Regions from separate parts of the Pseudomonas brassicacearum genome, predicted to be linked through region 3. Evidence: predicted binding sites of a transcription regulator. Region 3 holds the regulator's gene; each other region holds the start of a gene.
What was found. The regulator sigma-54, encoded in region 3, starts transcription at its own class of promoters, with help from an activator protein. The targets are predictions, from matches to a motif close to ANTGGCATNNANNTTGCTNT.

Region 1: the regulator sigma-54 is predicted to act here: its motif matches at 6,030-6,049, upstream of GFU70_RS07940 (flagellar hook-length control protein FliK).
Region 2: the regulator sigma-54 is predicted to act here: its motif matches at 1,021-1,040, upstream of GFU70_RS24330 (pilin).
Region 4: the regulator sigma-54 is predicted to act here: its motif matches at 2,854-2,873, upstream of GFU70_RS08895 (CmpA/NrtA family ABC transporter substrate-binding protein).

Annotation. Positions count from the first base shown of each region.
Region 1 is NZ_CP045701.2:1,815,039-1,822,236, reverse strand. Features, by position in the region: gene ccmI (c-type cytochrome biogenesis protein CcmI) at 1-132, opposite strand, end outside; gene GFU70_RS07980 (cytochrome c-type biogenesis protein) at 125-598, opposite strand; gene GFU70_RS07975 (DsbE family thiol:disulfide interchange protein) at 595-1,131, opposite strand; gene GFU70_RS07970 (heme lyase CcmF/NrfE family subunit) at 1,128-3,116, opposite strand; gene ccmE (cytochrome c maturation protein CcmE) at 3,120-3,575, opposite strand; gene ccmD (heme exporter protein CcmD) at 3,572-3,748, opposite strand; gene GFU70_RS07955 (heme ABC transporter permease) at 3,745-4,500, opposite strand; gene ccmB (heme exporter protein CcmB) at 4,595-5,263, opposite strand; gene ccmA (cytochrome c biogenesis heme-transporting ATPase CcmA) at 5,260-5,895, opposite strand; gene GFU70_RS07940 (flagellar hook-length control protein FliK) at 6,094-7,198, shown strand, end outside.
Region 2 is NZ_CP045701.2:5,613,140-5,620,337, reverse strand. Features, by position in the region: gene pilB (type IV-A pilus assembly ATPase PilB) at 1-861, opposite strand, end outside; gene GFU70_RS24330 (pilin) at 1,087-1,497, shown strand; gene GFU70_RS24325 (BON domain-containing protein) at 1,771-2,124, shown strand; gene GFU70_RS24320 (DUF2845 domain-containing protein) at 2,449-2,745, opposite strand; gene GFU70_RS24315 (DUF748 domain-containing protein) at 2,747-5,680, opposite strand; gene GFU70_RS24310 (class I SAM-dependent rRNA methyltransferase) at 5,802-6,818, opposite strand; gene acs (acetate--CoA ligase) at 7,063-7,198, opposite strand, start outside.
Region 3 is NZ_CP045701.2:1,070,524-1,077,721, forward strand. Features, by position in the region: gene pmbA (metalloprotease PmbA) at 1-387, shown strand, start outside; gene GFU70_RS04505 (HPr family phosphocarrier protein) at 471-746, opposite strand; gene rapZ (RNase adapter RapZ) at 762-1,619, opposite strand; gene ptsN (PTS IIA-like nitrogen regulatory protein PtsN) at 1,622-2,086, opposite strand; gene hpf (ribosome hibernation-promoting factor, HPF/YfiA family) at 2,099-2,407, opposite strand; gene GFU70_RS04525 (RNA polymerase factor sigma-54) at 2,484-3,977, opposite strand; gene lptB (LPS export ABC transporter ATP-binding protein) at 4,142-4,867, opposite strand; gene lptA (lipopolysaccharide transport periplasmic protein LptA) at 4,867-5,415, opposite strand; gene lptC (LPS export ABC transporter periplasmic protein LptC) at 5,402-5,971, opposite strand; gene GFU70_RS04545 (KdsC family phosphatase) at 5,979-6,503, opposite strand; gene GFU70_RS04550 (KpsF/GutQ family sugar-phosphate isomerase) at 6,504-7,198, opposite strand, start outside.
Region 4 is NZ_CP045701.2:2,029,460-2,036,657, reverse strand. Features, by position in the region: gene rlmKL (bifunctional 23S rRNA (guanine(2069)-N(7))-methyltransferase RlmK/23S rRNA (guanine(2445)-N(2))-methyltransferase RlmL) at 1-671, opposite strand, end outside; gene rmf (ribosome modulation factor) at 1,203-1,418, shown strand; gene GFU70_RS08900 (quinone-dependent dihydroorotate dehydrogenase) at 1,746-2,765, opposite strand; gene GFU70_RS08895 (CmpA/NrtA family ABC transporter substrate-binding protein) at 2,998-4,209, shown strand; gene GFU70_RS08890 (ANTAR domain-containing response regulator) at 4,225-4,800, shown strand; gene GFU70_RS08885 (nitrate/nitrite transporter) at 5,051-6,262, shown strand; gene GFU70_RS08880 (bifunctional protein-serine/threonine kinase/phosphatase) at 6,272-7,198, shown strand, end outside.

The DNA.
Region 1 (7,198 bases), 740 kb from region 3:
CTGGTACAGGGCCACGTTGAGCGCGGTACGGTCCTCCTCGCGTTGAGCGCGACGACCACGCAGTACAGGGATCAACAGAAAACTCAGGGCAACCAGAAGAAGCAGACCTGCGGCGAGCCAGAAATCAATCATGCTTGGTTTTATCCAACAGTTGGTCGAGGCGCTGGCGCTCTTCGACAGAAAGCGTGTCCGGGGCGGCCGTGCGCTGGACCCGGCGACGGCGCACGATCACTGCAATGACGACGAAACCACCAAGCAACAGCCCGGCGGGGCCGAACCAGAGCAGCGCGGTCTTGGAAGACAGGGCGGGGTTGTAGCGTACGAACTCACCGTAGCGATCGACCATGAAATCAATGATCTGCTGGTTGTCCTTGCCCTCGCCGAGCATGCGGAAGATTTCCTTGCGCAGGTCGGCGGCAATCGGTGCGTTGGAGTCGGCGATGTCCTGGTTCTGGCACTTGGGGCAGCGCAGTTCCTTGGTCAGTTCGCGAAACCGCTCGCGCTCGCCGTCGTTGGCGAATTCGTAGGTGTCGATGGCGGCGTGGGCCACACCGGCAAGGCTCAGGCCGAGGATGGCGGCGGCTAACCAGCGCGTCATGGCTTGGCCTCGTCCACCAGCGCCTGATACTTGGCGGCCAGTTTCTCGCGCCAGACCTGTTCGTCGATCACGCCGACGAATTTGTCGCGGATAACGCCCTTGGCATCGATGAAGAACGTTTCCGGCGCGCCGTAGACACCCAGGTTCAGGCCCAGGGAACCGTCTTCATCACGAATGTCCAGTTGATACGGATTGTGGAACTCGGCCAGCCACTTCAAGGCGTCGGCATTGACGTCCTTGTAATTGACGCCGTAGATCACCACGCCGTTCTGGGCCAGTTTGTTCAGCACCGGGTGCTCGACCCGGCAGGAAATGCACCAGGTGCCCCACACGTTGACCAGCGCCGGCTTGCCCAGCAGGTCGGCACGGGTCAAGGTTTTATCGCCCTGCACCGATGGCAGGGAAAACTCCGGGAACGGCTTGCCGATCATCGCCGAAGGCAACTCGGTCGGATTCAGGTACAGCCCCCGGTACAAAAACACCGCCATCAACAGGAACAGCGCCAGCGGCACCAACATCAACCAACGTTTCATGCAGTGGCTCCCGTCGCGCCCAGGGCTTCACGCACCCGGGTTTTCACCTTGACTCGATAACGCCGATCCAGCGCCGCCAGCACCCCACCCAGGCCAGTGAGCAAGCCACCGAACCAGATCCAGCGCACGAACGGCTTGACGTGGACCCGTACCGCCCACGCGCCGTCGCCCAGGGACTCGCCCAGCGCCACGTAGAGATCGCGGGTGAAACCGGCATCGATGCCGGCTTCGGTCATCACCGAGTTCTGCACGGTGTAGAGACGTTTTTCCGGGTGCAGCACGGTGATTTCCTGGCCGTTGCGGATGACCCGCACGGTGCCTTTGTCGGACGTGAAGTTCGGCCCCTCGAAATGCTTGGCGCCCTCGAACACGAACTGGTAGCCCCCCAGGTCCATGGACTCACCCGGCGCCAGGCGCAGGTCGCGCTCGGCGCTGTTCTGGCTGGACAGCACCACGCCCAGGGCGCAGACGGCGATGCCCAGGTGAGCGACCTGCATGCCCCAGTAACTGCGGGTCAGGGTTGGCAGGCCTTTGATCAGGCCTTTGTGCCGGGTCTTGTCGAAGATGTCCCGTACACCCGCCAGCAACACCCAGGCTGCCAGCACGAACGTCGCCAGCACCGCCCAGTTGAAGTCGCCATACGCCACGCCGGCCACCACGGCCAGGGCGGCCGTGCCCAGCAGCACCGGGGTCAACATGCCCAGCAGCCACTTGACCGGAGTGTCTTTCCAGCGCACCAGCATACCGATGGCCATCACCACCATCAGGATCGCCATCAGCGGGATGAACAGCGCATTGAAATACGGCGGCCCGACCGACAGCTTGGCGCCGGACAGCGCGTCGAGCACCAGCGGGTACAAGGTTCCCAGCAGGATCATCGACGCGGCCACCACCAGCACCAGGTTGTTGCCCAGCAACAGGGTTTCCCGTGACCAGAGGTTGAAGCCGACCTGGCTCTTGACCACCGGCGCACGCAGGGCGAACAGCGTCAGCGAACCGCCGACCACGAACAGCAGGAACATCAGGATGAACACGCCACGCTCAGGGTCCGAGGCGAAGGCATGCACCGACGTCAGCACGCCGGAACGCACCAGGAACGTCCCCAGCAGGCTCAGGGAGAACGCCGCGATGGCCAGCAGCACGGTCCAGCTCTTGAACACACCGCGTTTTTCCGTAACCGCCAGGGAATGGATCAGCGCCGTGCCCACCAACCAAGGCATGAACGAGGCGTTTTCCACCGGGTCCCAGAACCACCAGCCGCCCCAGCCGAGCTCGTAGTAGGCCCACCACGAGCCGAGGGTGATGCCGATGCCGAGGAAGGCCCAGGCAACGATGGTCCACGGACGCGACCAGCGTGCCCACGCGGCATCGAGGCGCCCACCAAGCAACGCGGCGATGGCGAAGGCGAAGGCCACGGAGAAGCCGACGTAGCCCATGTAGAGCATGGGCGGGTGAACGATCAGACCGATGTCTTGCAGCAAGGGGTTGAGGTCGCGGCCATCCGTCGGCATTTGGGGCAGGATGCGCTCGAACGGGTTGGAGGTAACGATCAAAAACAGCAGGAAACCGGTGCTGATCATGCCCATCACTGCCAGGACCCGGGCCAGCATCACCTGGGGCAACTGCCGGGAGAACACCGAAACGGCGAAGGTCCAACCGGCCAGGATCAACGCCCAGAGCAACAGTGAACCCTCATGGGCGCCCCACACCGCGCTGAACTTGTAGTACCAGGGCAAGGCGCTGTTGGAGTTGCTGGCGACGTATTCCACGGAAAAGTCGTCGGACATGAACGCATAGGTCAGGCAACCGAAGGCGAACAGCATAAAAGCAAACTGCCCCCATGCCGCCGGCTGGGCCAGGCTCATCCACAAACGATCGCCACGCCAGGCGCCCAGCAACGGCACCACGGCTTGCACCAGGGCAAAGCACAGGGCCAGGATCATCGCCAGGTGGCCCAGTTCGGGAATAAAGATGCCGGTCGTCATCGATCAACCCTCCTTCACGGGAGCGGGCGCCGACTGGCCGCTGTCTTTCAGGGCCTTGGTCACTTCCGGCGGCATGTATTTTTCGTCGTGCTTGGCCAACACTTCGTCAGCCACCACCACGCCCTCGGCGTTGAGTTTGCCCAGGGCAACGATGCCCTGCCCTTCGCGGAACAGATCCGGGAGGATGCCGCGATAGGTGATGGTCACGGTCTTGTTGAAGTCGGTGACATTGAATTTCACGTCCAGTGAATCCCCGGAGCGCTCCAGCGAGCCTTTTTCCACCATGCCGCCAGCGCGGATGCGCGTGTCCTTGGGCGCTTCGCCGTTGGCGATCTGGGTCGGGGTGTAGAACAGGTTGATGTTCTGCTGCAGGGCGCTCAGGGCCAGGGCGACCGCGGCACCGACACCCACCAGGATCGCAAGAATGATGATAAGACGTTTTTTGCGCAGCGGATTCACTGACCGTTCTCCCGGCGCAGACGACGCGCCTCTTGTTGCAGATACCGCTTGCGGGCCAGGATCGGCACCGCCACGTTGAGGGCCAGCACCACCAGGCAAATGCCATAGGCTGACCAGACATACAGGCCATGATGGCCCATGGCGAGGAAATCGCCGAATGAAGCGAAACTCATCGAGCGGCCTCCAGGCTGTTCTGTACTTCGGCCTTCACCCAACTGGCCCGGGACTCGCGCTTGAGCACTTCCAGGCGCATGCGCAGCAACAGCACCGCACCGAAGAAGCAATAGAAACCCAGCACGGTCAGCAACAGCGGCAGCCACATTTCGACAGGCATCGCCGGTTTTTCGGTGAGGGTGAAGGTTGCGCCCTGGTGCAGGGTGTTCCACCACTCCACCGAGTACTTGATGATCGGGATGTTGATCACGCCGACAATCGCCAGTACCGCGCAGGCCTTGGCGGCACTGTCACGATTGCTGATGGCGTTGCCCAGCGCAATAAGACCGAAGTACAGGAACAGCAGGATCAGCATCGACGTCAGTCGCGCATCCCAGACCCACCACGACCCCCAGGTCGGCTTGCCCCAGATGGCCCCGGTGACCAACGCCACGGCGGTCATCCAGGCGCCGATGGGCGCGGCGCATTGCAGGGCCACGTCGGCCAGCTTCATCTTCCACACCAGCCCGACCACACCGCACACCGCCAGCATCACGTAGACGGACTGAGCCAGCATCGCCGTGGGCACGTGGATGTAGATGATGCGGAAGCTGTTGCCTTGCTGGTAGTCCGGCGGTGCGAAGGCCAGGCCCCAGACCACGCCAGAACCAATCAACAACAGTGCAGCGATGCTCAGCCATGGGAGCAGTTTGCCGCTGATGCCGTAGAACCACTTGGGTGAGCCGAGCTTGTGAAACCAGGTCCAGTTCATTGCTGTTTCCATCACGGTTGCGGCTCGCCGTCACGAACCGCCGGGGCAGCCTTTACTTCCAAAGAAGTGGTCAGTTTTTGACCAGGCCTCGTTATTATTCGCCGACGCTGATTTTCAGGCCAGCGGCTATTGCAAAGGGTGTCAGGGTTATCGCCAGGGCGGTCAGGCTCCCAAGCCACAGCAGATAACCGGTCGCGGGCATGCCTTGCAACGCCGCTTGCAAGGCACCACTGCCCAGGATCAAGACCGGGATATACAACGGCAGGATCAGCAGCGCCAGCAGCAGGCCACCACGCTTCAACCCCACCGTCAACGCCGCACCCACCGCACCGAGCAGGCTCAGCACCGGTGTACCCAGCAGCAGCGACACCAGCAGCACTGGCATGCACGCGCCAGGCAGCCCCAGCATCATCGCCAGCAGTGGCGAGAGCAATACCAGTGCCAGGCCGGAAAAAACCCAGTGTGCCAGTACCTTGGCCAAAACCAGAAGGGCCAGGGGGTGCGACGAAAGGACCCACTGTTCCAGTGAGCCGTCTTCGAAATCACTGCGGAAAAGCCCGTCCAGCGAGAGCAGGACCGATAAAAGCGCAGCGACCCAGACCAGTCCCGGAGACAAGGTTTGCAACAATTGAGTCTCCGGCCCGACCGCCAACGGGAACAATGCAATGACAATGGCGAAGAACACCAGCGGATTGGCCAATTCGGCCGGACGACGGAACAGCAGGCGCGCCTCGCGGGCAAGCAACAGGCCAAACACACTCATACGGCCCAGTTCCCCAGATCAATGTTGCGATAACCGGCCGGCATCCGCGTCAGCGTGTGGTGGGTGGTCAAGAGCACCATGCCGCCATTTTCACAGTGCCGGGCCAAGTGTTCTTCGAGCTGCGCGACGCCCTGCTTGTCCAGGGCGGTGAACGGCTCGTCGAGAATCCACAACGGTGGGCTGTCCAGGTACAGCCGGGCCAGGGCCACGCGGCGTTGCTGGCCGGCGGACAAGGTGTGGCTCGGCACGTCTTCGAAGCCGCGCAGCCCTACCGCCGCCAACGCCTGCCAGATCGCTTCGCGGCCGGCCGGCGTATGCAATGCGCAGAGCCAACTGAGGTTCTCTTCGGGGGTCAGCAAATCCTTGATACCGGCGGCATGGCCGATCCACAGCAGATTGCGGGCCAGTTCGCTGCGCTGGCTGTGCAAGGGCTGGCCATTGAGCAACACCTGGCCTGCGGTGGGTTGCATCAACCCGGCCAGCAGGCGCAGCAGGCTGGTCTTGCCGCTGCCGTTGGGACCACTGATTTGCACCATATCGCCACGCGAGAGTCTCAATTCGAGATTTTCGAAAAGCAGTCGCAAGTCTCGCTCACAGGCGAGGCCGACGGTTTGCAGGAGAGGACTGGTCAAGGGATCGCGGGCCTTATACGGTTCAAGTCGGCGGTGCAGCGGCCGTTAAAGTGGTGCAGCATAGATGCATTGACGGCCTGTTCCACAGAGCTGCGTCAAACAATTGCAAGGTTTTCGCCACTCCCTGAAAGACGGGCGGCATTATACATGCCCTAACCCACTCTCAAGAGAGCTTATTTCCCCAAGGTAAGACCGCAAATGACAGGCGACATGAACATCCTGCCGGTGCCCCAGCCCACGGCAACGACGCGCGCGCCAGTGGTCAGTGGCGAGTTGCTCAAACTGCTGGTGCCGACCGAAGGCCTGATCAGCTCGGGCCAGATCGCCCAGGCCGAAGTGCTGTCGCTCAAGCAGGCCGACCAGACTTTCCAGCTGTTGCTCAAGGTCACTCTGGAGAGCGGCCGCCAGACCACCGTGCAGGCCACCAGCACCCAGCCGTTGCCCCAAGGCACCAGCCTGGCCGTGACCCAGCCGTCCGCCAGCAACCTGGCGATCGCCGTGCAACAGGCCGTGGCCTCCAGCGTCGCCACCTTGACGCGCATCGACACGGCGCAGATGCCGGTCGGCACCCTTCTGCAAGGTAAAGTGCTGACCAGTCAGGCGTTGCCGCAGTTGCCTGGGCAACCGGCGGTCTATCGGTCATTGGTGAGCCTGCTCAACACCGCCCAGGCTGGCAATACCCTGGACATCGACAGCCCGCAACCACTGCGCATCGGCACACTCTTGAGTGCCCAGGTGCAAGATACCCAGACGCTGAAATTCGTTCCGCTGAGCAACCGCCAGGAGCAACTGGCTGTGAGCCAGCAACTGGTCACCCAAGTGAGCCGCCAGGGCTCGCTGGACAGCCTGATCACGGCCCTGCAAAACCTGCCGGCCACTGACGACACCGGTGCCGAGCTGCGCGCCGCGGTGACACGCCTGTTGGCCAGCCTGCCGGATGTCCAGCAGTTGAGCACGCCCAAGGGGTTGGCCCAAGCCATGGTCGCCAGCGGTGTGTTCCTGGAAAGCAAGTTGCTCGCCGGGCAGCTGCCGGGGCCGGCACCGGACCTCAAAGGCGACCTGCTCAAGCTGATCGCCCAACTGACCCCGGCCCTGCCCGCCTCCACCAACCTCACGGCCATCATTGCCGCCAACACCCTGGCCCAGGTGCTGCCCAGTTTTGTCCGCAATGCCCTGGGAACCCTCGGCCAGGTCAGCGCCAAGCCCCAACCCACCAGCTTCCCACTGCCCTCGCGCCTGATGAAAGGCCAGGATGAAGAAGGCAACCTGGAACACCTGTTGCGCCTGGCCGCTGCCGCCGTGT
Region 2 (7,198 bases), 2.0 Mb from region 3:
CCGGATCACCACTTTTTCGCCCCAGAGCGTGGGCAGGGTGTTGACCCGGAAATCGATGGACTTGGTTTTCGACAGGCGCATTTTCAGGCGCCCGTCCTGGGGTTTGCGCCGTTCGGAAATATCCAGGCTGGCCATGACTTTCAAGCGCGCGGCGATACGGTTGGCCAACTGGATAGGCGGCCTGGCCACTTCGCGCAATATGCCGTCGGTGCGCACCCGCACCCGGTAGATCTTTTCATAGGGTTCGAAGTGCAGGTCGGAAGAGCCGCCCTTGATCGCGTCCAGCAGCATCTTGTTGACGAAGCGCACCACGGGCGCGTCGTCGGTGTCCTGGCCGGCGATGGACTCCTGCCTGGTGTCGTCGATCGATTCTATGTCCAAGCCGTCGAGGTCGACATCGCCCATGCCTTCCAGGCCGGTGCTGCTGGATTCGAAGAACTTTTCGATGGCGTCGCTGAGCTTGTCGTCCTCCACCAGGATGGCTTCGGTGGTCAGGCCGGTGCTGAACTGGATGTCATTGATGGCCTGGTGATTGGTGGGGTCGGAGATGCCCACGAACAATTTGTTGCCACGCCGCCACAGCGGCAGGGCGTGATGCTGGCGCACCAGTTTTTCGCTGACCAGGCCGCTGGGTTGGGCTTCTTTGTCCAGGCTGTTGAGGTCCAGCAGGGCAACGCCGAAATGCTCCGAGGCGATCTCGGCGATCTGGCGGCTCTGCACCAGTTGGTTCTGCACCAGATAGCTGACCAGGGGGATGCGGCTGCGTTGGGCCTGTTGATACGCCTGTTGCGCACTTTGCTCGGTGAGCAGTTCGGCCAACACCAATTGCTTGGTCAGGCCGCTGAGGGCGATGTCATTCATGGGAATCCCGGCGGCGAACGATTCATGACTTATAGCCTAGTCAAGCCTCGACGCCAAACCAGCGGGGGCAGGGTGACAAAAAACGTCAGATAGTGCGGTTGTTGAGGTAGGACGTCGCCGTTGTGTGGGTTCAACCCCCTTTATTGATGGAGCTTGAGGGTTGGCATGTGCCCTGCAATGGCCGATTCAGGTCATGAGATTTCGACTCATGCATGGGAGATGTCTATGAATAAGCAGAGTGGTTTTACCTTGATCGAGCTGCTGATCGTCGTGGCGATCATCGGCATTCTGGCGACCTTTGCGTTGCCGCAATATTCGAAGTATCAGGCGCGGGCGAAGGCGACGGCGGGGCTCGGGGAAATTTCTGCACTGAAGGTGCCGTTTGAGGACATGATGAATCAAGGCACTAACCCTTCAGCGACCAACATGAGCATAACGACGCCTACCAGCAACTGCGCAATCGCAGTCACAGGTACCGCTTCAGCGGGTACAGGCACCATCGTTTGTACCCTTCAGAACGCTCCCGCTGCCGTAGCGTCCAAGACGATCACGCTCAGTCGTGACGCGAATGGCGCCTGGACGTGTGCTTCTACCGCTGCCAAGGAGTTCTTACCGGCCGGCTGCCCTGGTGTTTGATTGGTTTCATATGGCGAGGGAGGAAGCCCTCCCTCGCCAGAAAACCGTTCGCAATTCATAAACTTAGGAGAGAGGTTCAAAACCCGCAAGTTGCATGTCCAGAATCATCGCTTCATGCATTTTGCATGATATAGAAAATTACCGTTTCGCTTAACTTACTGATTTATAAGCAATTAATAAAAGTTTCAAAGCTGGCACAGCGTTCGCACTACTCCTGATAACCCTGCCGGGATGCACCTCCGGCAGTTTTTGAGAAAAACAGGAGTTACTCGTATGAAGAAGTTCGCTATCACTGCCGCCGCTGCTACCGCTCTGACCCTGACCATGGCTAGCGCATTCGCCGAGACCACTCAAGCAACTCAGGCGCCAATGATGCTGGCTGCTGGTGAAGTGACAGAGGCTAAAGAAGACGTCTCCGATACCTGGATCACCACCAAAGTCAAAGCTGACCTGGTCACCGAAAAAGGCATTCCAGGCACCGATATCAAAGTCGAAACCAATAAAGGTGTTGTGTCCCTGTCTTCGACTACTGCAGTAACTGATGCGCAAAAAGAGACCGCCGTGGCGATCGCCAAAAAGATCAAAGGTGTGAAAGCCGTATCGGCTGATGGCCTGAAATCCGAGTAAGGCTAAGACTTCTCGCCTGGACTGGGAGAAGGCGCGGCAAGCGGGCCAGGATATACGTTTGCCGTTGCTTTGGAGTTCATGCGAAAGGCCACACGGACGTGGCCATTACAGGCCCCCGGCATTCGTGCCGGGGGCCTGTTCTATTCTGGGGAATCAATCTGCGGGTCAGCGTTTGCACGTAAGTCAGAACCGAGTTGCCGCCATCGCGAGCAAGCTCGCACAGGGGGCGGCGGTGAACACGGATTTTGAGATCACCCTGAACAATGTGGGAGCGAGCTTGCTCGCGATGGCGGCGGCACATTCAACACATCTGTGCGGACAAGGTCACCGCCCCCGCTTGCTGGTGATCTGCACCAGCCGATTACCTTCGAAACGCAGGTACTGGTACATGCCGCTGTTGGGGCCGTAGGTCCATTCTTCCACCGGGTATTCCTCCCGGCGATTGACACTGCGCTTGTAACCCAGGTCATCCCGCGCCGCCGGCTGACCGCACTTTTGCAGCACTTCGCTGGAGCGGTCACCGACGCTGATCAACTGGCTGCCGCAGCGCAGCGTGTCGGCCGCCGCGGCCTGGCCGGCGGCCAGCACTAGACCCAGGCAGAGCCCAAACCCAGGTTTCATCTTATTCGGCATCCAGATGCATCGGGGTAATCACCCGGCCATCGCTTTCGGCCTGGCCGAGGCTGGCGTCGATGAAATACACGCGGTCGTCGGCCAACTGGCCTTTGTCGACCAGGAAATCCTTGATGCTGCTGGCCCGTTCCTGCCCCAGTTGACGCAAGAGCACGTCGCTGCCGCTCCAGAACTTGATCACGCCTTCACGCAGTTTCTCGGTGCGGGCCTTTTTATCCAATTGCGTCCATTCCACGGGCGGTTGGGTCTTGAGGCGGGTGCGGTAGATACCTTCGAGCAGCGGTGCCTTTTCATCCTCGGGCACCTGTATCAGCGAGGCCTGGGCCGGTACTTTGTCGCCCCGACGCTGCAGTATCTTGTAGTAGTTGTACTGGTATTCGCGTTCAAGGCGCTGGGCGGCGAGCAGCGGACCGTCGCTGCTCTCGGCGGCGGTGCCTTCGATCTCCAGGCGCAGCTCCGGACGTTTGCCAAGGGCTTCGGACAGTTTGAGCAGCGTGCCTTCGTTGTCCTTGCTCAGGTCGCTGGAACCCGGCGCAAACGCCACGCTGCCCAAGTCTTCCGAGCCGCCGCCGGCCACCAGGCCACCGATGAGTTTGAACGGCGCCTGGGCCGCTCGTACCACCAGGTTGCGCAGGGTCTGCCAGATGATCGGCATGACACTGAATTGCGGGTCGTTGAGATCGCCGGACACCGGCAGCTCGATGGAAATCCTGCCATCGGAATCCTTCAGCAATGCGACCGCCAATTTGAGTGGCAGGCTCACGGCGTCCGGGCTATCGACTTTCTCCCCCAGTTGCAGTTGCTCGACCACTACTTTGTTGTCCGCCTGGAGCTTGCCTTGGGTGATCCGGTAATGCAGGTCGAGATTGAGCCGGCCCTTGCGGATGCGATAGCCGGCGAACTTGCCGGAGTAGGGGGTCAGTGTGGTCAGCTCGACCCGTTTGAAACTGGTGGCGATGTCGAGGCTGGCCATCGGGTCGAAGGGGTTGAGCGCCCCTTTGATGGTGACCGGAGCATAGCGATCGACCTTGCCCTTGATGTCCACGCTGGCCGGTTTGGCCTGGCGGCTGTCGATGGTGCCGATCTGGCCATTGAGCTGCTGGATAGCGGTGGCGAAGTTAGGGGTCAGGCTGAAGTCGGCGAAGTTGGCCGAACCGTCATTGATGGCAATGCCGCCGATGTGGATGCCCAGCGGTTTTTCCTGGGACGTCGGTTTTGCCGCGGTGTTCTTCGTGCCGCTGTCGGCCGGTTGCGGGATCAGCAGGTCATCGACGTTGGTGGTGCGGTCGTCGTTGATCATGAAGCGCGCGTAAGGCTGGAACAGGTTGACCTTGTCGATGGACAGGCTGTCCCCGTGCCGATAGTTCAGGCCTTCAAGGACCAGGCTCTGCCACTTGAGGAAGTCGCGGGTCTTGAGCGTGTCGAGGGTGTGCAACTGATCGACCTGGGCGCGGCCAGTGACGGCAAATGCCAGTGGCTCGGTGCTTTTAAGGTCGACTGCCAGGTCGCTGCCGAGCATCCCGGAGCGCAGCTCCAGGCGAATGAACGGGTTGATGTACGACTGGGCGACGCGCAGGTCGACGTCCTGGGTCTTGACCTTGAGCTTGGCAGTGATCGGGTTCAGGCTGACCTCGCCGTCGGCCAGGATCTTGCCCTGTTTGCCTATCCCGGTGTCCAGCTTGAGGGTAAAGGGCGAGCCGTTGAGGGTGTCGTAGTTCTGCAGGTCGAGGTTCAGTGGGCCGACCTCCAGTGCCACGGCGGGCTGGGCCTGACGGTCAGCCAGGTGCACCTTGTAGTCGCGCAGTTGCACATCCTTCAAAATCACCTGCCATGGTTTGCTAGGCGGTGCCGGTTCAGCTTTTGGCGAATCGGCGGCGGCCGGGGCTGACGCCGCTTCGGCCTTGACCTGCGGTTTGGCCGGCTGGCTGGCGAAGAGTTTCTGCCAGTCCAGTTGCCCGTCCGCCTCGCGAGCGGCCCAGGTTTCCAGATTCTGGCTGCGGATCTTGCCCACCACCACTTGCTGCTTGGCCAGGTCCAGCGTGGTTTCACTCACGTCCAGGCGTTCGAGCTTCACCAATGGACGGCCATCGGGGGCCTTGATGGCGAAGGGCGCGACACTGACGGTGGCGTTGCTGAGCAGCAGTTCGGTGCCCTTGTTCAGATTGAGCTTGTAGTCGGTGCTGAGGTTCAGGACGCCGTTTTCCAGAACCAACGGTACGGCGTCGCGCACGTAGGGCCAAAAGGCTTTCATTTGGCCGCCAGTGACTTTGAGCATGCCTTGGGAGGCAATCGGGGTGAGGCTGAAATTACCGGTCCAGTCGAGCCGCCCGCCGTTGGGACCTATGGCCACCAGGGTCATGTCGGCGTTGTCGTCGGGCAGGGTGCTGAGGTTATTCAGTTCGAAATCGAGGGTGTCGTAGAGAAACTCAATGGGCTCGCTGGGACGCAGGTCCTGGAAATGCAAATAACCGCCGGCCAACTTGATTCGATCGACCCGCAGGGGGAACGGCTTGGCCTCGGGATCGGTGGGCGTCGGTTCGCTGGCCGGCAGCTTGAACAGGCCCAGCAGGTTCAACTGACCGTCCTTGGCGAACACCACGTCGGTCTTGGGCTTGTCCAACTCGATGTCGACCAGGTGCAGGGCGCCGGACCACAGGCTGTCGAGTTGCAAATTGGCGTACAGCCGTTCGAAGCCGACCTGTTCCTTGCCCGGTTCGCCGATATTCAGGCCCCAGAGGGTGACTTCCAGGCTGAAAGGATTGAGTTCGATGCGCTGGATCTGGGCCGGCACCGTCGCAAGGGCAGCCAATTGCTGGTTGGCGATGCGCAAGGCGATGCCCGGCAAAATCAGGAAGCCCAACAGGCTGTAGAGGGCCAGTGCGGTCAACAGGGCGCCGATAGCGCGAATCAATCCTTTGGACATGTGCGGCTTCATCTTGGTGTGAATTCGGAATGCCTTGGAGTATGGCATGCGTTTACGGTTCCGAAGCCACTGTGATTTATGCGATTTCTCTGATTTTCTCAGTGATAATTCCGACGCGGGCCTAGAGCTGGAGGATCAACGTCTTGAGCGGCGGCTGCTGGTCCCGGGAAGGGAAATCGCTGCCGGGCGTCAACACGCTCCACTCGCGCACCGTGCGACCGGCTTTCTGCGCACAACGCAATACCTGCTCGCGCCAGTCGTCCATGGGGACTTTTGCCAGGTTGTTGCAGCAGATCAGCACGCCATTTTCGGCGGTGGCGAGCAGTGCCGGTTTCAGCAGGCTTTGATAGTCGCGCAGCAGGTCGACGGTGCCGAAGGCACTTTTGGCCCAGGCCGGTGGATCGAGCAGCACCATGTCGTACTGGCGCGGCTCCAGGCGCACGTAGCTGGGCAGTTTCTGCCCGCGTCGCTGGCTGATGGGCAGGCCGGCCAGTTGGCGGATCGCCGGAAAGTAATCCGACTGCACGAATTCCATCGGCGGCAACTCGGGGTTGAGCAGGCCGTTTTCGCGGCCCACCGCCAGGTTGCCTTCGGCGAAGTCCAGGTTGCACACCTCCCGCGCACCACCGGCCGCGGCGCTCAGGCCGACGCCGCAGGTGTAGGCGAACAGGTTCAACACGCTTTTATTGCGGCTGTGTGCCTTGACCCAGCCCCGGGCATTGCGCAGGTCGAGAAACAGCAGTGGGTCCTGCCCTGCATGGCGGCCACGGACGCGATAATTCAAGCCCCATTCATGCCCGACCAGGTCTTGCAGGGCAGCCTCGTCCGCCTGATAGACGGTGTCCTGGCGGTCGACGCGCGAATTGCCCCGGGCGCGGTCGTTGTAGACCAGCAGGGTGTCCAGGCCCAGATGCTCGTTAACGATGCCGTGCAGTTGCAGCAGGTCGTCGCGCTCCAGCGACTGATGGAAGCTTTGCACCAGCAGTTGCGGGCCGTAGCGGTCGATGGTCAGGCCGGGCGCGCCTTCCTGGCTGCCATGGAACAGGCGATAGCAGTCGGTGCCTTGCGGGTGCAGTTGGCCGAGCAGCGCCTGGCGCTGGTCGAGGGCGGCGCGCAGCGCCTGATTCAAGGAAGACATGCCGGGCGCGCCTTAGAGAAATGAGGCGCGGGAGTTTAGCAGTTATGCATACTCGGGTTGGGTATTGCATGTTGTTGAGTCGGGCTCGACCTGTGGCGAAGGGCTTTGTGGGAGCAAGGCTTGCCCGCGATGAAGGCGATGCGGTCTTTCAGGAATCGAGGTGCCTGTATCGCGAGCAAGCTTTGCTCCCACCAAGCCCCTCACCACAAGGACGCGGTGCCTCTGGGGAACCGCGTCGTTTGGCTTAGCGATTCAGGCGCTTGTCGATCAACCCCTCCACCACACTTGGGTCGGCCAGGGTCGAGGTGTCGCCGAGGCTGTCGAGTTCGTTGCAGGCGATCTTGCGCAGGATGCGCCGCATGATCTTGCCCGAACGGGTC
Region 3 (7,198 bases):
GAGCTGGTGTCCTACATCCTCGGTACCTATTCGGGCCGCAAGCTCGGCATGCCGAGCACCGCCAATGCCGGCGGCGTGCATAACCTGTTCGTGACCCATGGCGAAGAAGACCAGGCCGCCTTGCTGCGGCGCATGGGCCGGGGGCTGCTGGTGACCGAACTGATGGGCCACGGCCTGAACATGGTCACCGGGGACTATTCCCGTGGCGCGGCGGGTTTCTGGGTCGAGAACGGCGAGATCCAGTTCCCGGTCCAGGAAGTGACCATCGCCGGGAACATGCGCGACATGTTCAAGCAGATCGTAGCGGTGGGCAACGACCTGGAGCTGCGCAGCAACATCCGCACCGGTTCGGTGTTGATCGAGCGTATGACGGTGGCGGGTAGCTAACGCTCAGCGCGTAAAAAAGCGCGTCATCCACTGGATGACGCGCCTTTTTTGTGCCCAATGAATCCGCCTTGGGACCTGGGCAGTTACTCGCCTTCGTCGAAATATCGGTTGATCAGGTCCACCAGCGCGTCCATCGCTTCCTGTGCCTGTTCACCTTCGGTGAGCAGGTGGATCTTGGTGCCCTTGCCGGCGGCGAGCATCATCATCGCCATGATGCTTTTACCGTCGACCGCAGTCTCGGGCGTGCGGCCAACCCTGATGGTGGTGTCCTTGAACTGGCCCGCGACTCCGACGAACTTGGCCGACGCTCGGGCATGCAAACCCAGCTTGTTGATGATTTCAATTTCCTGAGCAGGCATCGCGATGTGAATCCTTTAGCTGAGGTCGCGGTGGCGAACCTGGACGTTCTTCAGGGATTGTTGCAGGAGTTGACCCAGGCGTTCGGTCAGGTAGACGGAGCGGTGATGTCCACCGGTACAACCGATGGCGATCGTGACATAGGCGCGGTTGCTCGCGGCAAAGCGGGGCAGCCATTTGAGCAGGTAGCTGGAGATGTCCTGGTACATTTCCTCGACATCCGGCTGGGCGGCCAGGTAATCGATCACCGGTTGGTCGAGCCCGGATTGCTCGCGCAATTCCGGTTTCCAATAAGGATTGGGCAGGCAGCGCACATCGAACACCAGGTCGGCGTCTACGGGCATGCCACGCTTGAAACCGAACGACTCCACCAGGAACGCCGTGCCCGGCTCAGGCTGGTTGAGCAGGCGCAGCTTGATCGTGTCGCGCAACTGATACAGGTTCAGGTGCGTGGTGTTGACCTTCAGGTCCGCCAAGTCGGCGATCGGCCCCAATAGTTGGCTTTCATCCTCGATGGCTTCGGCCAGGGAGCGGTTGGCATTGCTCAGCGGGTGGCGCCGGCGGGTTTCGGAAAAACGCTTGAGCAGTGTCTCTTCATCGGCATCCAGGTACAGCACGTCGCACTGGATATGCCGGCTGCGCACTTCCTCGAGCAGTTCAGGAAAACGCGACAGGTGGCTTGGCAGGTTACGCGCATCGATGGAGACCGCCACCAGTGGCTGCGCCAGCTCGGTGTGGATCAGGGCGCGCTCGGCCAGTTCCGGCAGCAGGCCGGCGGGCAAATTGTCGATGCAATAGTAGCCGCTGTCCTCAAGCACGGCGAGGGCCGTGCTTTTACCGGAGCCGGAGCGGCCACTGACAATGATCATGCGCATTTTTAATGACCGTTCTGCTCGTCCAGGACAACCTGGTACAACGCTTCGTTGCTTGGTGCGCTGCGCAGTTTTTCGCGCACTTCCTTGCGGTCCAGCATGCTGGCAATCTGGCGCAGCAGCTCGAGGTGCGCATCGGTCGCCGCTTCCGGTACCAGCAATACAAACAGCAGGTCGACCGGGGCGCCGTCGATGGCGTCGAAATCGATAGCCGTTTCAAGGTGCAACAGCGCGCTGATCGGCGCCTCACAGCCCTTGAGACGGCAATGGGGAATGGCGATGCCGTTGCCAAAACCGGTGGAACCGAGTTTTTCACGGGCAACCAGGGCCTCGAAGACGTCCTGCATGACCAGATCAGGCACCTCGCGGTGGATCAGGTTGGCAATGTGTTCGAGGGCTTTCTTTTTACTGCCGCCCGGCGCGTTCACTTGGGAGCGGCCGGGGGTCAGGATGGTTTCTAGTCGGATCATGGATTGGGGGGGTTAACGACCGGTCGCGCCCTGGAGGAGGCTCTGGGTCTTTTCCTTATGCTTTTTGAGTTGGCGATCCAGCTTGTCGGTCAGCAGGTCAATCGCGGCATACATGTCTGTGTGCTCTGCGTTGGCAACCACTTCTCCGCCGGGGATATGCAGCGTGGCTTCGATTTTCTGCAGCAGTTTCTCGACGGTCATCGTGACTTGCACGTTGGTGATCTTGTCGAAATGCCTCTCCAATCGGTCGAGTTTTTCGCCGATGTAGGTGCGCAGGGGTTCGGTCACTTCCAGTTGGTGTCCACTGATGTTGACTTGCATACAGCTTCTCCTTCGTTGCCAGTGCATAAAGCGGCAGGCAGAAATGCCTGCCACTGGAACGCTGTGGCGTGGCCTGTTACATCAACCGCTTGCGTTCGCTCGAAGGCGCGATCCCGAGGGATTCGCGGTATTTGGCGACGGTACGGCGGGCCACCTGAATGCCTTGTGCCTCCAGTAAACCAGCGATCTTGCTGTCACTCAACGGCTTTTTCTGATTTTCCGCGGCCACCAGTTTTTTGATGATCGCGCGGATGGCCGTGGACGAGCATTCGCCGCCTTCGGAGGTGCTGACGTGGCTGGAGAAAAAATATTTCAATTCATAGATGCCCCGGGGGGTATGCATGAATTTCTGGGTGGTTACCCGGGAAATCGTCGACTCGTGCATGCCCACTGCCTCGGCAATGTCATGCAGGACCAACGGTTTCATCGCTTCATCGCCATACTCCAGGAAGCCGCGCTGATGCTCGACGATCTGGGTGGCCACTTTCATCAGGGTTTCGTTGCGGCTTTGCAGGCTCTTGATGAACCAGCGCGCCTCCTGCAACTGGTTGCGCATGAAAGTGTTGTCGGCGCTGGTGTCGGCGCGCTTCACAAAGCCGGCGTACTGGGCGTTGACCCGCAGCTTGGGCACCGATTCCTGGTTGAGCTCCACCAGCCAGCGGTCGTTGTGCTTGCGCACGATTACGTCTGGAACCACGTATTCGGGCTCGGTGGATTCGATCTGCGAGCCGGGGCGCGGGTTGAGGCTCTGCACCAGTTCGATCACCTGGCGCAGTTCATCTTCCTTGAGCTTCATGCGACGCATCAACTGGCTGTAGTCGCGACCGCCCAGCAAGTCGATGTAGTCGGTGACCAGCCGCTTGGCTTCGGCCAGCCACGGGGTCTTGGCGGACAACTGGCGCAGTTGCAGCAACAGGCACTCGCCCAGGTTGCGGGCGCCGATGCCAGCCGGTTCGAACTGCTGGATGCGATGGAGGACGGCTTCGATCTCGTCCAGCTCGATGTCGAGCTCGGGATCGAAGGCTTCGAGGATTTCTTCGAGGGTCTCGTCCAGGTAGCCCTGGTTGTTGATGCAATCGATCAGGGTCACGGCGATCAGGCGATCGGTGTCGGACATCGGCGCCAGGTTCAGCTGCCACAGCAGGTGGCTTTGCAGGCTTTCGCCGGCGGAGGTGCGGGTGGTGAAGTCCCACTCGTCGTCATCGCTGCTCGGCAGGCTGCTGGCGCTGGTCTGATAGACGTCTTCCCAGGCCGTGTCCACGGGCAGTTCGTTGGGGATGCGTTCGTTCCATTCGCCATCCTCGAGGTTGTCCACCGTCGGGGCGGCTTCCTGGTAGGTCGGTTCCGGGATTTCGGTGTTGGTCTTCTGCTCGACGTTGTCGGCCAGTGGGTCGGTGTTGTCGAAGTCGTCGCCTTCTTCCTGGCGTTCGAGCATCGGATTGGACTCCAGGGCCTCCTGGATCTCCTGTTGCAGGTCCAGGGTCGACAATTGGAGCAGGCGGATGGCCTGTTGCAGCTGCGGTGTCATCGTCAGCTGCTGGCCCATTCTCAAGACTAGCGATGGTTTCATGGCAGGGGCTTAACACCTTATTCGCCGGCGCACATGCGCCATCCACTACAGGGCGCCGAAGCGCCAAACTTAAGCAAATTATATGCCTGAAACTGAAGTGTTTGCCTAGGGCGTCGCCATAATAAAATGAAACGACGCTCTAACGATTCGCCAGACACTTTGGCTTACAGGCGGAACTCATGGCCCAGATACACTTCCTTGACCAGGTCATTGGCCAGGATCGCTGCGGAGTCGCCTTCGGCGATCAGCTGGCCGTCATTGACAATGTAGGCGGTTTCGCAGATATCCAGCGTCTCGCGCACGTTGTGGTCGGTGATCAGCACGCCGATCCCCTTGGCCTTGAGGTGATGGATGATCTGCTTGATGTCGCCCACCGAGATGGGGTCCACGCCGGCGAACGGTTCGTCGAGCAGGATGAACTTCGGTGCGGTGGCCAGGGCGCGGGCGATTTCCACGCGGCGCCGCTCGCCCCCGGACAGGCTCATGCCCAGGTTGTCGCGAATGTGGCTGATGTGGAATTCCTGCAGCAGGCTTTCCAATTCCTGGCGACGACCGGCCTTGTCGAGTTCCTTGCGGGTCTCGAGGATCGCCATGATGTTGTCGGCAACCGACAGTTTGCGGAAGATCGACGCTTCTTGCGGCAAATAGCCGATACCTGCCTTCGCCCGGCCGTGCATCGGCTGGTGGCTGACATCCAGGTCGTCGATCAGTACGCGACCCTGGTCGGCCTGGACCAGGCCGACGATCATGTAGAAGCAAGTGGTCTTGCCCGCGCCGTTGGGGCCGAGCAGGCCGACGATCTGGCCGCTGTCGATGGACAGGCTGACATCACGCACGACTTGACGGCTCTTGTAGCTCTTGGCCAGATGCTGAGCTTTCAGAGTTGCCATTACTGGGCCTTCTGCTCGTCGGTTTTCTTTTTCGGTTGGATCACCATGTCGATCCGCGGACGCGACTCGGTCACCTTGCTGCCGGTGGCGCGACCGGCGCTTGCCAGCTTCTTGACTGTGTCGTAGACGATTTTCTCGCCCTGGGTGATGTTGTTGTCCTTGTCGATGACCTTGGCGCGGTCGATCAGGACCACGCGATCCTTGGAGGCGTGGTACTGGATGGTGACCCCGTAGCCCTGCACAGGCTTGGTATCGCCGGCAGTTTGCAACTGCTCGAAATAGGCCAGGTTGCCCACCGAGGTCACCACGTCGATGTCGCCGGCCGGGGTGCGGGTGATGGTCACGGTATTGCCGGTGACCTTCATCGAGCCCTGGGTGATGATCACGTCACCTGTGTAGGTGGCGACACCTTTCTTGTCGTCGAGCTGGGCATCGTCGGCCTGGATGCGGATAGGTTGGTTGCGGTCGTCGGGAAGAGCCCAGGCGCTCGCGCTTCCCAGTGCTGCGCCCAGACTGAGCAAAATAGGGAGGGTTTTAGCGAGCTTCATACTGTCCTCTTACGTTCGATAGCAGGTGTATCCTGCTTTCCTTCAAATACGCTTTCATTCCCGTGCCGGTCGACACACCCCCGGCGCCGTCGATTCTAACGGGTTGCTCGGTCTGCGCATATTCTTGCTGTGGGAACACGGTCATGCGCGTGCTGGTGATGATGGTCGTACGGTTTTTCTCGTCGGTTCGGGCGATGCGCACCGAGTCGATCAGTTCCACTTCGGTGCCGCCGGAATTGACTTCGGCGTGCTCGCTCTGCACATGCCACGGAAACTCGGTGCCGCGGAACATGTTCAGGTCGGGCTTGGTGACCAGCGTAATGTCAGTGGCCTTTACGTGGTCGACCTTGTCGGACGTCATCTCATATTGCACTTTGCCGTCGGGCAGGTACTGCAGGGTATGCGTGTTGGTCGCGTACCAGTCGATCTTTTCCTCGATCTGGGTCGCGGGTCGGTCGAGAAACCGTTCGGGGCTGATGTTCCAGTAGCCCACCGCAGCGAAAATCGCCGCGATACAGCCGAACACCACGATGGTGCGAATCTTCTTGCTCAGCATAAATGGCTCACAGGTACGCGGCGTTGGCCGCTTCGAGGCGGCCCTGGGCGCGCAGGATCAGTTCACAGAATTCGCGGGCCGCACCTTCGCCGCCTCGCGCCGTGGTGACGCCGTGGGCATGCTCGCGCACGAAGCTGGCCGCGTTGGCGACTGCCATGCCCAGGCCTACCCGGCGAATCACCGGCAGGTCTGGCAGGTCGTCACCGAGGTAGGCCACCTGTTCATAGCTTAGGTTGAGTTGGCCCAGAAGCTCGTCCAGCACCACCAGTTTGTCTTCGCGCCCCTGGTAAAGGTGCGGGATGCCGAGGTTCTTCGCGCGTCGCTCGACCACCGGGGTCTTGCGACCGCTGATGATGGCGGTCTGCACGCCGGCGGCCATCAGCATCTTGATGCCTTGGCCGTCGAGGGTGTTGAACGTCTTGAACTCGCTGCCGTCTTCAAGGAAGTACAGGCGACCGTCGGTCAGCACGCCGTCGACATCGAACACCGCCAGCTTGATGGCCTGGCCGCGTTGCAACAGTTCTGTGTTCATTTACATGACTCCCGCACGCAGCAAATCGTGCATATTCAGGGCGCCCACCGGACGGTCCTCGTCGTCGACGACCACCAGGGCGCTGATCTTGTGGTCTTCCATGATTTTCAGGGCCTCGGCGGCGAGCATCTCGGCGCGGGCGGTCTTGCCGTGGGGCGTCATGACTTGCTCGATGGTGGCACTGTGGATGTCGATGGTGCGGTCCAGGGTGCGGCGCAGGTCGCCGTCGGTGAAGATCCCGGCGAGCTTGCCGTCGGCTTCCAGGACCACCGTCATGCCCAGCCCCTTGCGGGTCATCTCCATGAGCGCGTCCTTGAGCAGCGTGCCGCGCAACACTTGCGGCAACTCTTGGCCGGCGTGCATCACGTTTTCGACTTTCAGCAGCAGGCGACGGCCGAGGGCGCCACCGGGATGGGAAAAGGCGAAGTCTTCCGCGGTGAAGCCCCGGGCTTCCAGCAGCGCCACGGCCAGGGCGTCGCCCATGACCAGGGCAGCGGTAGTGGAAGAGGTCGGTGCCAGGTTCAGCGGGCAGGCTTCGTGTTCGACATGAACATTGAGGTTCACTTCGGCGGCCTTGGCCAGCGGCGAGTCCGGGTTGCCGGTCATGCTGATCAACTGGATGCCCAGGCGCTTGATCAGCGGCAGCAGCGTGATGATCTCATTGGTGGAGCCGGAGTTGGACAGGGCCAGGATGA
Region 4 (7,198 bases), 960 kb from region 3:
TTCGGTGCCATGTCGGCGGCAATCATCCCGGCTTCCACCAGGAACGTGCCCACACCGCACATCGGGTCGGCCAGTGCCCCGCCTTCAGCGGCAATGCGCGGCCAACCGGCGCGGATCAGGATCGCGGCAGCGAGGTTTTCCTTCAGCGGCGCGGCGCCTTGCTGCAGGCGATAACCGCGCTGGTGCAGGCTGTGGCCGGAGAGGTCGAGGGAAAGGATCGCTTCGCCGCGGTCCAGGCGCAGGTGAATGCGCAGGTCCGGATTGAGCTTGTCGATGGACGGCCGCTCGCCCGATGGCGTGCGCAGCTTGTCGACGATGGCGTCCTTGACCTTCAAGGCGCCGAAATGGGTGTTGTCAATGCCCGAACCGTGGCCGCTGAACTCCACGGCCAGGGTGCCATCGGCCAGCATGTGGTCTTGCCAGTCGACATCCAGCACGCCGTGGTACAGGTCTTCGGCGTCCTTCATCGGGAAGCGCTTGAGTACCAGCAACACGCGGTTGGCCAGGCGCGACCACAGGCACAGGCGATACGCCGTTTCCATGTCGGCCATGCCGCGCACGGCCGAGGTGTGCTCGCGCGCTTCTTCAAGGCCAAGCCCGACGGCTTCCTCGACGAGCAGGCCTTCGAGGCCCTTGGGGCAAGTGAGGAAGAGTTCGAAACGATCGGACATGGGATTTCCAGAGCCTTTGGCTAAGTGGACCGGGCAACGCATTGCCGGGCCGGGTTCAATCAGGTGCTTTTCTCAAGAGCACCCGCGTGGCACGAAAGTGTGCCGCACCACCCTCGCCGCTCAGGTTAAAAGAGCTTAGAGGCGAAGGTAGATAAAAAATTCTGTGCAACAAATTGTGAAAACTCGACCCTTTCGTCGAATAGTACCCGAGTGCAACGGGAGGACATTCTCATCCGAACCAGACCTACCCCTTTCGGCGCAGGGCCGATCATACAGGGGTCTTGCTCAAAAGCGGTCAACGAACATCAAGTTACTTATCGCCCTAACATCTTTATTGTTACGCGCTTATGACAAAACGATCATTCCATCCATGTGACGCTTTGGTTAGAACTCAACACAGGTTGACGTCACAACGGCGTCAACACCTCGGCTCGTCACGCCGGCAACGAGCCACCAACGGCAGAATGACTCTGCCCCGACCTCGATAGAGGTCGACGCTAAGTAACAGTCAACAAGTGAGGGCAACACCCTATGAGAAGACTTAAGCGTGATCCGTTGGAAAGAGCATTTTTACGTGGTTACCAATATGGCGTTGGTGGTAAATCCCGTGAGCTTTGCCCCTTTACTCTACCGTCGGTACGTCAAGCCTGGATCAATGGCTGGCGAGAAGGACGCGGCGACAACTGGGACGGTATGACCGGCACTGCGGGTATCCATAGACTCAACGAACTTCACGCCGTCGGCTGACACAGGGCTTAATACTCAAGAACCCGATAAATTTGACACCCATATCGATTTAACCACGCACGTCCCATCCGGACGGCGGGCTACGGCCCAGGGGGCTCCTTCGAGGAGCCCTTTTTAATGCCTGGGTTTCATGAGCGCTCTGCATGCCTGAACTGCAAACACTCTTGTGGGCTAACTCATCCTTCTGTGGGAGCAAGGCTTGCCCGCGATGAAGACAACGCGGTCTACCTGGAACCGAGGCGCCTGCATCGCGAGCAAGCTTTGCTCCCACCAAGGTTTACTCCCACAAAAAACCTGCTTGCCACCATAGAGCCGGCCGCGCCTGGATCAACCCAACGCCGCAATGGCATCCACCGACTCACGAATCAACGCCGGCCCCTTGTAGATAAAGCCCGAATAAATCTGCACCAGGCTCGCCCCTGCGGTGATCTTCTCGGCGGCGTGGCGGCCTTCGGTAATCCCGCCTGCGGCGATGATCGGCAAGCGCCCCGCCAGTTCAGCGGCCAGCACCTTCACCGTGTGGGTGCTCTTGTCACGCACTGGCGCGCCAGACAAGCCGCCCGCCTCGTCACCGTATTCCAGCCCTTCGACCCCTTCACGACCCAGGGTCGTGTTGGTGGCGATTACCGCGTCCATGCCCGTCTCGATCAGGGCCAGGGCTACCTGGGTGGTCTCTTCGTCGGTCATGTCCGGGGCGATCTTGATCGCCAGCGGCACGTGCCGGCCGTGAATCAACGCCAGTTCTGCACGACGCCGGGCCAGGTCGGCCAGCAGTTGCTTGAGCGAATCACCGAATTGCAGGCTGCGCAGCCCCGGGGTGTTGGGGGAGCTGACGTTGACAGTCACGTAGCTGGCGTGGGCGTAGACCTTGTCCAGGCAGATCAGGTAGTCGTCGACGGCGCGCTCCACCGGCGTGTCGAAATTCTTGCCGATGTTGATGCCCAGCACGCCCTTGTACTTGGCCGCAGCCACACGGGCCAGCAGATGATCGACGCCCAGGTTGTTGAACCCCATGCGGTTGATGATCGCCTCGGCTTGCGGCAGGCGGAAAAGCCGTGGCTTGGGGTTGCCCGGCTGCGGTCGAGGGGTGACGGTGCCGATTTCCACGAAACCGAAACCCAACTGGGCGAACCCGTCGATGGCCGCGCCATTCTTGTCCAGGCCTGCCGCCAACCCGACCGGGTTGGGGAACTCCAGGCCCATGACCGTCACCGGCAATTTTGCCGGGGCCTTGCACAGCAATCCATTGAGGCCCAGGCGTCCGCCGGCGCCAATCAGATCCAGGGACAGGTCGTGGGAGGTTTCCGGGGAGAGTTTGAACAGCAGTTCACGGACCAGGGTGTACATGGGCGGCTTTGACTCGGGCGACGAAATGAGGCGGCGATTATAGCCGGGCAACGGCGGCTCAAGCGAGGCGCCCGCACAAAACGATAGCGCTGGCATATGCCTTGCACCCTTTTGGTCATCAGCGCCCATGCCAGCGACGGAATGAGTGCCACACTGTTTTAAGGGACAACGGCGTCGTCGTCCGGTCTCCTGGGCCCGGACACGGCGCTTTTTTTTGCGGAAGGTGATACCGATGAATGAAGTTCCAGCCAACCCCCTGGCCTGGGTCAACGGCAGCGATGCCCCGGAAAAGAGCGCGGTCAACCTCGGTTTCATGGCCTTGAGCGACTGTGCCCCGGTGGTGGTCGCCGCCACCCAGGGCTTCGCTCAGCCCTACGGCCTGACCCTGAACCTCAAGCGCCAGGCGTCCTGGGCCAACCTTCGCGACAAGCTGGTCAGCGGCGAAATCGATGCCGCCCACAGCCTGTATGGGCTGATCTACGCAGTGCACCTGGGCATCGGCGGGGTCGCGGCAAGCGACATGGCCGTGCTGATGGGGCTGAACCAGAACGGCCAGAGCATCAACCTGTCCCATGGCTTGCAGGCCCAGGGCGTGACCAGTCCTGAAGCACTGGAACGGCATGTGCACCAAACTCGCCCGAAACTGACCTTCGCCCAGACCTTCCCCACCGGCACCCACGCCATGTGGCTCTATTACTGGCTTGCCGCCCAGGGCATCCACCCGTTGTCGGACGTCGACAGCGTGGTCGTGCCTCCGCCGCAAATGATCGCGCACCTGCAAGCCGGGCGTATCGACGGGTTTTGCGTCGGCGAGCCCTGGTGCGCCAGCGCAGTGAAGCAGAACCTGGGCTTCACCCTGGCGACTACCCAGACCATCTGGCCCGATCACCCGGAAAAAGTCCTGGGTTGCACCCGCGCGTTCGTCGAGCAATACCCCAATACCGCCCGGGCCCTGGTGATGGCGATCCTCGAAGCCAGCCGCTTCATCGAACAAAGCAACGAAAACCGTCGCAGCACCGCGCAACTGTTGACTGCGCCTGAATACCTCGACGCCCCGCTGGACTGCATCGAGCCGCGCCTGCTGGGAATTTATGCCGACGGCTTGGGCAACAGCTGGCAGGATCCCCACGCCATGCGCTTTCATGGCAACGGCGAGGTGAACCTGCCGTACCTGTCCGACGGCATGTGGTTCATGACCCAGTTCCGCCGCTGGGGCCTGCTGCGCGAAGACCCGGATTACCTGGCCGTGGCCCAGGACGTCCAGCAGCTCAAGCTGTACCGCGAAGCCTGCGCGGCGCTGGACATCGCGTCCCCGCGCCAGGACATGCGCAGCAGCCAGCTGATCGACGGCATCACCTGGGACGGCTCGGATCCGGCCGGGTACGCCCGCAGCTTCAAACTGCACGCCTTGAGCGATGCGGCTCCCCTTCTCGCCAGCCGCTGACAGGAGCCCACGACCATGCTGCGTATCCTGCTGATCAACGACACCGCGAAAAAAGTCGGTCGCCTCAAGGCCGCCCTGATGGAAGCCGGATTCGAAGTGATCGACGAATCCGGCCTGACCATCGACCTGCCGGCGCGCGTCGAAACGGTGCGTCCGGACGTGATCCTGATCGATACCGAGTCACCCGGGCGCGATGTGATGGAGCAAGTGGTACTGGTCAGTCGCGACCAGCCACGACCGATCGTCATGTTTACCGACGAGCACGACCCCAATGTGATGCGCCAGGCGATCAAGTCGGGCGTCAGCGCCTACATCGTCGAAGGCATCCACGCCGCGCGCCTGCAACCGATCCTCGACGTGGCCATGGCCCGCTTCGAAAGCGACCAGGCCCTGCGCGCCCAACTCCTGGCCCGGGACCAGCAACTGGCCGAACGCAAGCGCATCGAACTGGCCAAGGGCATGCTGATGAAGATGAAGGAATGCAACGAGGAACAGGCCTACACCCTGATGCGGCGCCAGGCCATGAGCCGCCAGCAGAAGCTGATCCAGGTGGCGGAGCAGATCATTGCCATGAATGAGCTGCTGGGCTGAACGCCTTGTAGCGTCTGGCTCGCGATAGTCCCCCTTGTTGGCACAGATCTCGCTTAAGCAAACCCACAGGTAACCAACGGCGGTTGCCCCACCTACGACAAAGACGTCGCACACCCTCCTTGCCTCTCTGGCGATCCGGGTTGCGGCGTTTTTTTGTTTTGGCCCTTCGGGGCCGGTGGTGCGACCACAGGCGGCGCACTGCTCAAAAGCACTGACTCATTTCTCGAGACTTTTACAGCTGAGGTGCGCGATGAATTCAAGCTTCTGGAAATCCGGCCATACCCCGACACTGTTCGCGGCCTTCCTCTACTTCGACCTGAGTTTCATGGTCTGGTACCTGCTCGGTCCTCTAGCGGTACAGATCTCCGCTGACCTGCACCTGACCACCCAGCAACGCGGCCTGATGGTGGCGACGCCGATCCTGGCCGGCGCCGTGCTGCGCTTGTTCATGGGCCTGCTGGCCGATCGAATTTCGCCAAAGGCCGCCGGCATGGTGGGCCAGGTGATCGTGATCGGTGCCCTGTTCTGCGCCTGGAAACTGGGCATCCACAGCTACGAACAAGCCCTGCTGCTCGGCCTGTTCCTCGGTGTGGCCGGCGCATCGTTCGCCGTGGCCCTGCCGCTGGCGTCCCAGTGGTATCCGCCACAGCACCAAGGCAAGGCCATGGGCATTGCTGGCGCCGGTAACTCGGGCACCGTGCTGGCTGCGTTGATCGCGCCGGTCATGGCCGTGACCTTCGGCTGGACCAACGTGTTCGGCTTCGCGCTGATTCCACTGGTGCTGACCCTGGTGCTCTTCACCTGGCTGGCCAAGAACGCCCCCGAGCGGCCGAAAGCCAAATCCATGGCCGACTACCTCAAGGCCCTGGGCGATCGTGACAGCTGGTGGTTCATGTTTTTCTACAGCGTGACCTTCGGCGGTTTCATCGGCCTGGCCAGCGCCCTGCCCGGCTATTTCAACGACCAATACGGCCTGAGCCCGGTCACCGCCGGCTACTACACCGCCGCCTGCGTCTTCGGGGGCAGCCTGATGCGTCCCTTGGGCGGTGCCCTGGCAGACCGTTTCGGCGGCATCCGCACCTTGCTGGGCATGTACACCGTAGCGGCCGTCTGCATCGCCGCAGTGGGCTTCAACCTGCCGAGTTCCTACGCGGCCCTGGCCCTGTTCGTCTGCACCATGCTCGGTTTGGGTGCGGGCAACGGCGCGGTGTTCCAACTGGTGCCACAACGCTTCCGTCGCGAGATCGGCGTGATGACCGGATTGATCGGCATGGCCGGCGGTATCGGCGGCTTCGCCCTGGCGGCGGGCATGGGTGCGATCAAGCAGAGCACCGGCAGCTATCAACTGGCCCTGTGGTTGTTTGCCAGCCTCGGTGTCCTGGCCTGGTTTGGCCTGCACGGCGTCAAGCGTCGCTGGAGAACCACTTGGGGTTCGGCCGCTGTCACCGCTGCTCGGGTATAACCTGCAACCATGAGCCTGCAACTGAGTTTCGCCGAGGCCAGTGCCATCGGCCCGCGGGAAGAAAACCAGGACGCCCTGCGCCTGGTCACCCCCGCCCCGGCCCTGGCCGCCAGCAAGGGTTACCTGTTCGCCATCGCCGACGGTGTGAGCCAATGCGCCGATGGCGGGCTGGCCGCGCGTTCGACCTTGCAGGCGCTGGCCCTGGACTACTACTCCACGCCGCAAACCTGGGGCGTGGCCCAGGCACTGGACCGGCTGTTGCTGGCACAAAACCGCTGGCTGCAAGCCAACGGTGGCGGGCAACCGCTGCTCACCACCGTCAGCGCCCTGGTCCTGCGGGGCCAGCGCTTCACCCTCGCGCATGTCGGTGATTGCCGGGTCTACCGCTGGCATGCCGATCACCTGCAACGGATCAGTGAGGATCACGTCTGGGAACAGCAAGGCATGCAACACGTGCTCAAGCGGGCCCTGGGGCTGGATCAACACCTGATCCTGGACTTTCTCGATGGCGAACTGCGTACCGATGAAACCTTCGTGCTGCTCAGCGATGGCGTCTGGGCAGTCCTGGGGGACACGGCCATCGCCGGCATCCTGCGCGACCAACCGGACCTGGACCTCGCCGCGCAGACGCTGGTCAACGCCGCGCACCTGGCCGGTAGCCAGGACAACGCCAGTGCCTTGCTGGTGCGGGTCGATGCGGTGGGTGAAGCGAGCATCGGCGATGCCCTGATCCAGTTGCAGCAATGGCCCCTGCCGCCAGCGCTGAAACCGGGCCAGGTCTTCGAGGGTTGGCAGGTCGAAAGCCTGCTCGGCCACAGCCAGCAATCGTTGCTCTACCGGGTACATGACGGCCAGGGCCAACCTTGGCTGCTGAAAACCCTGCCCATGCATCTACGGGACGACACCCGGGCCGGACAGGCCTTGCTCTCGGAAGAA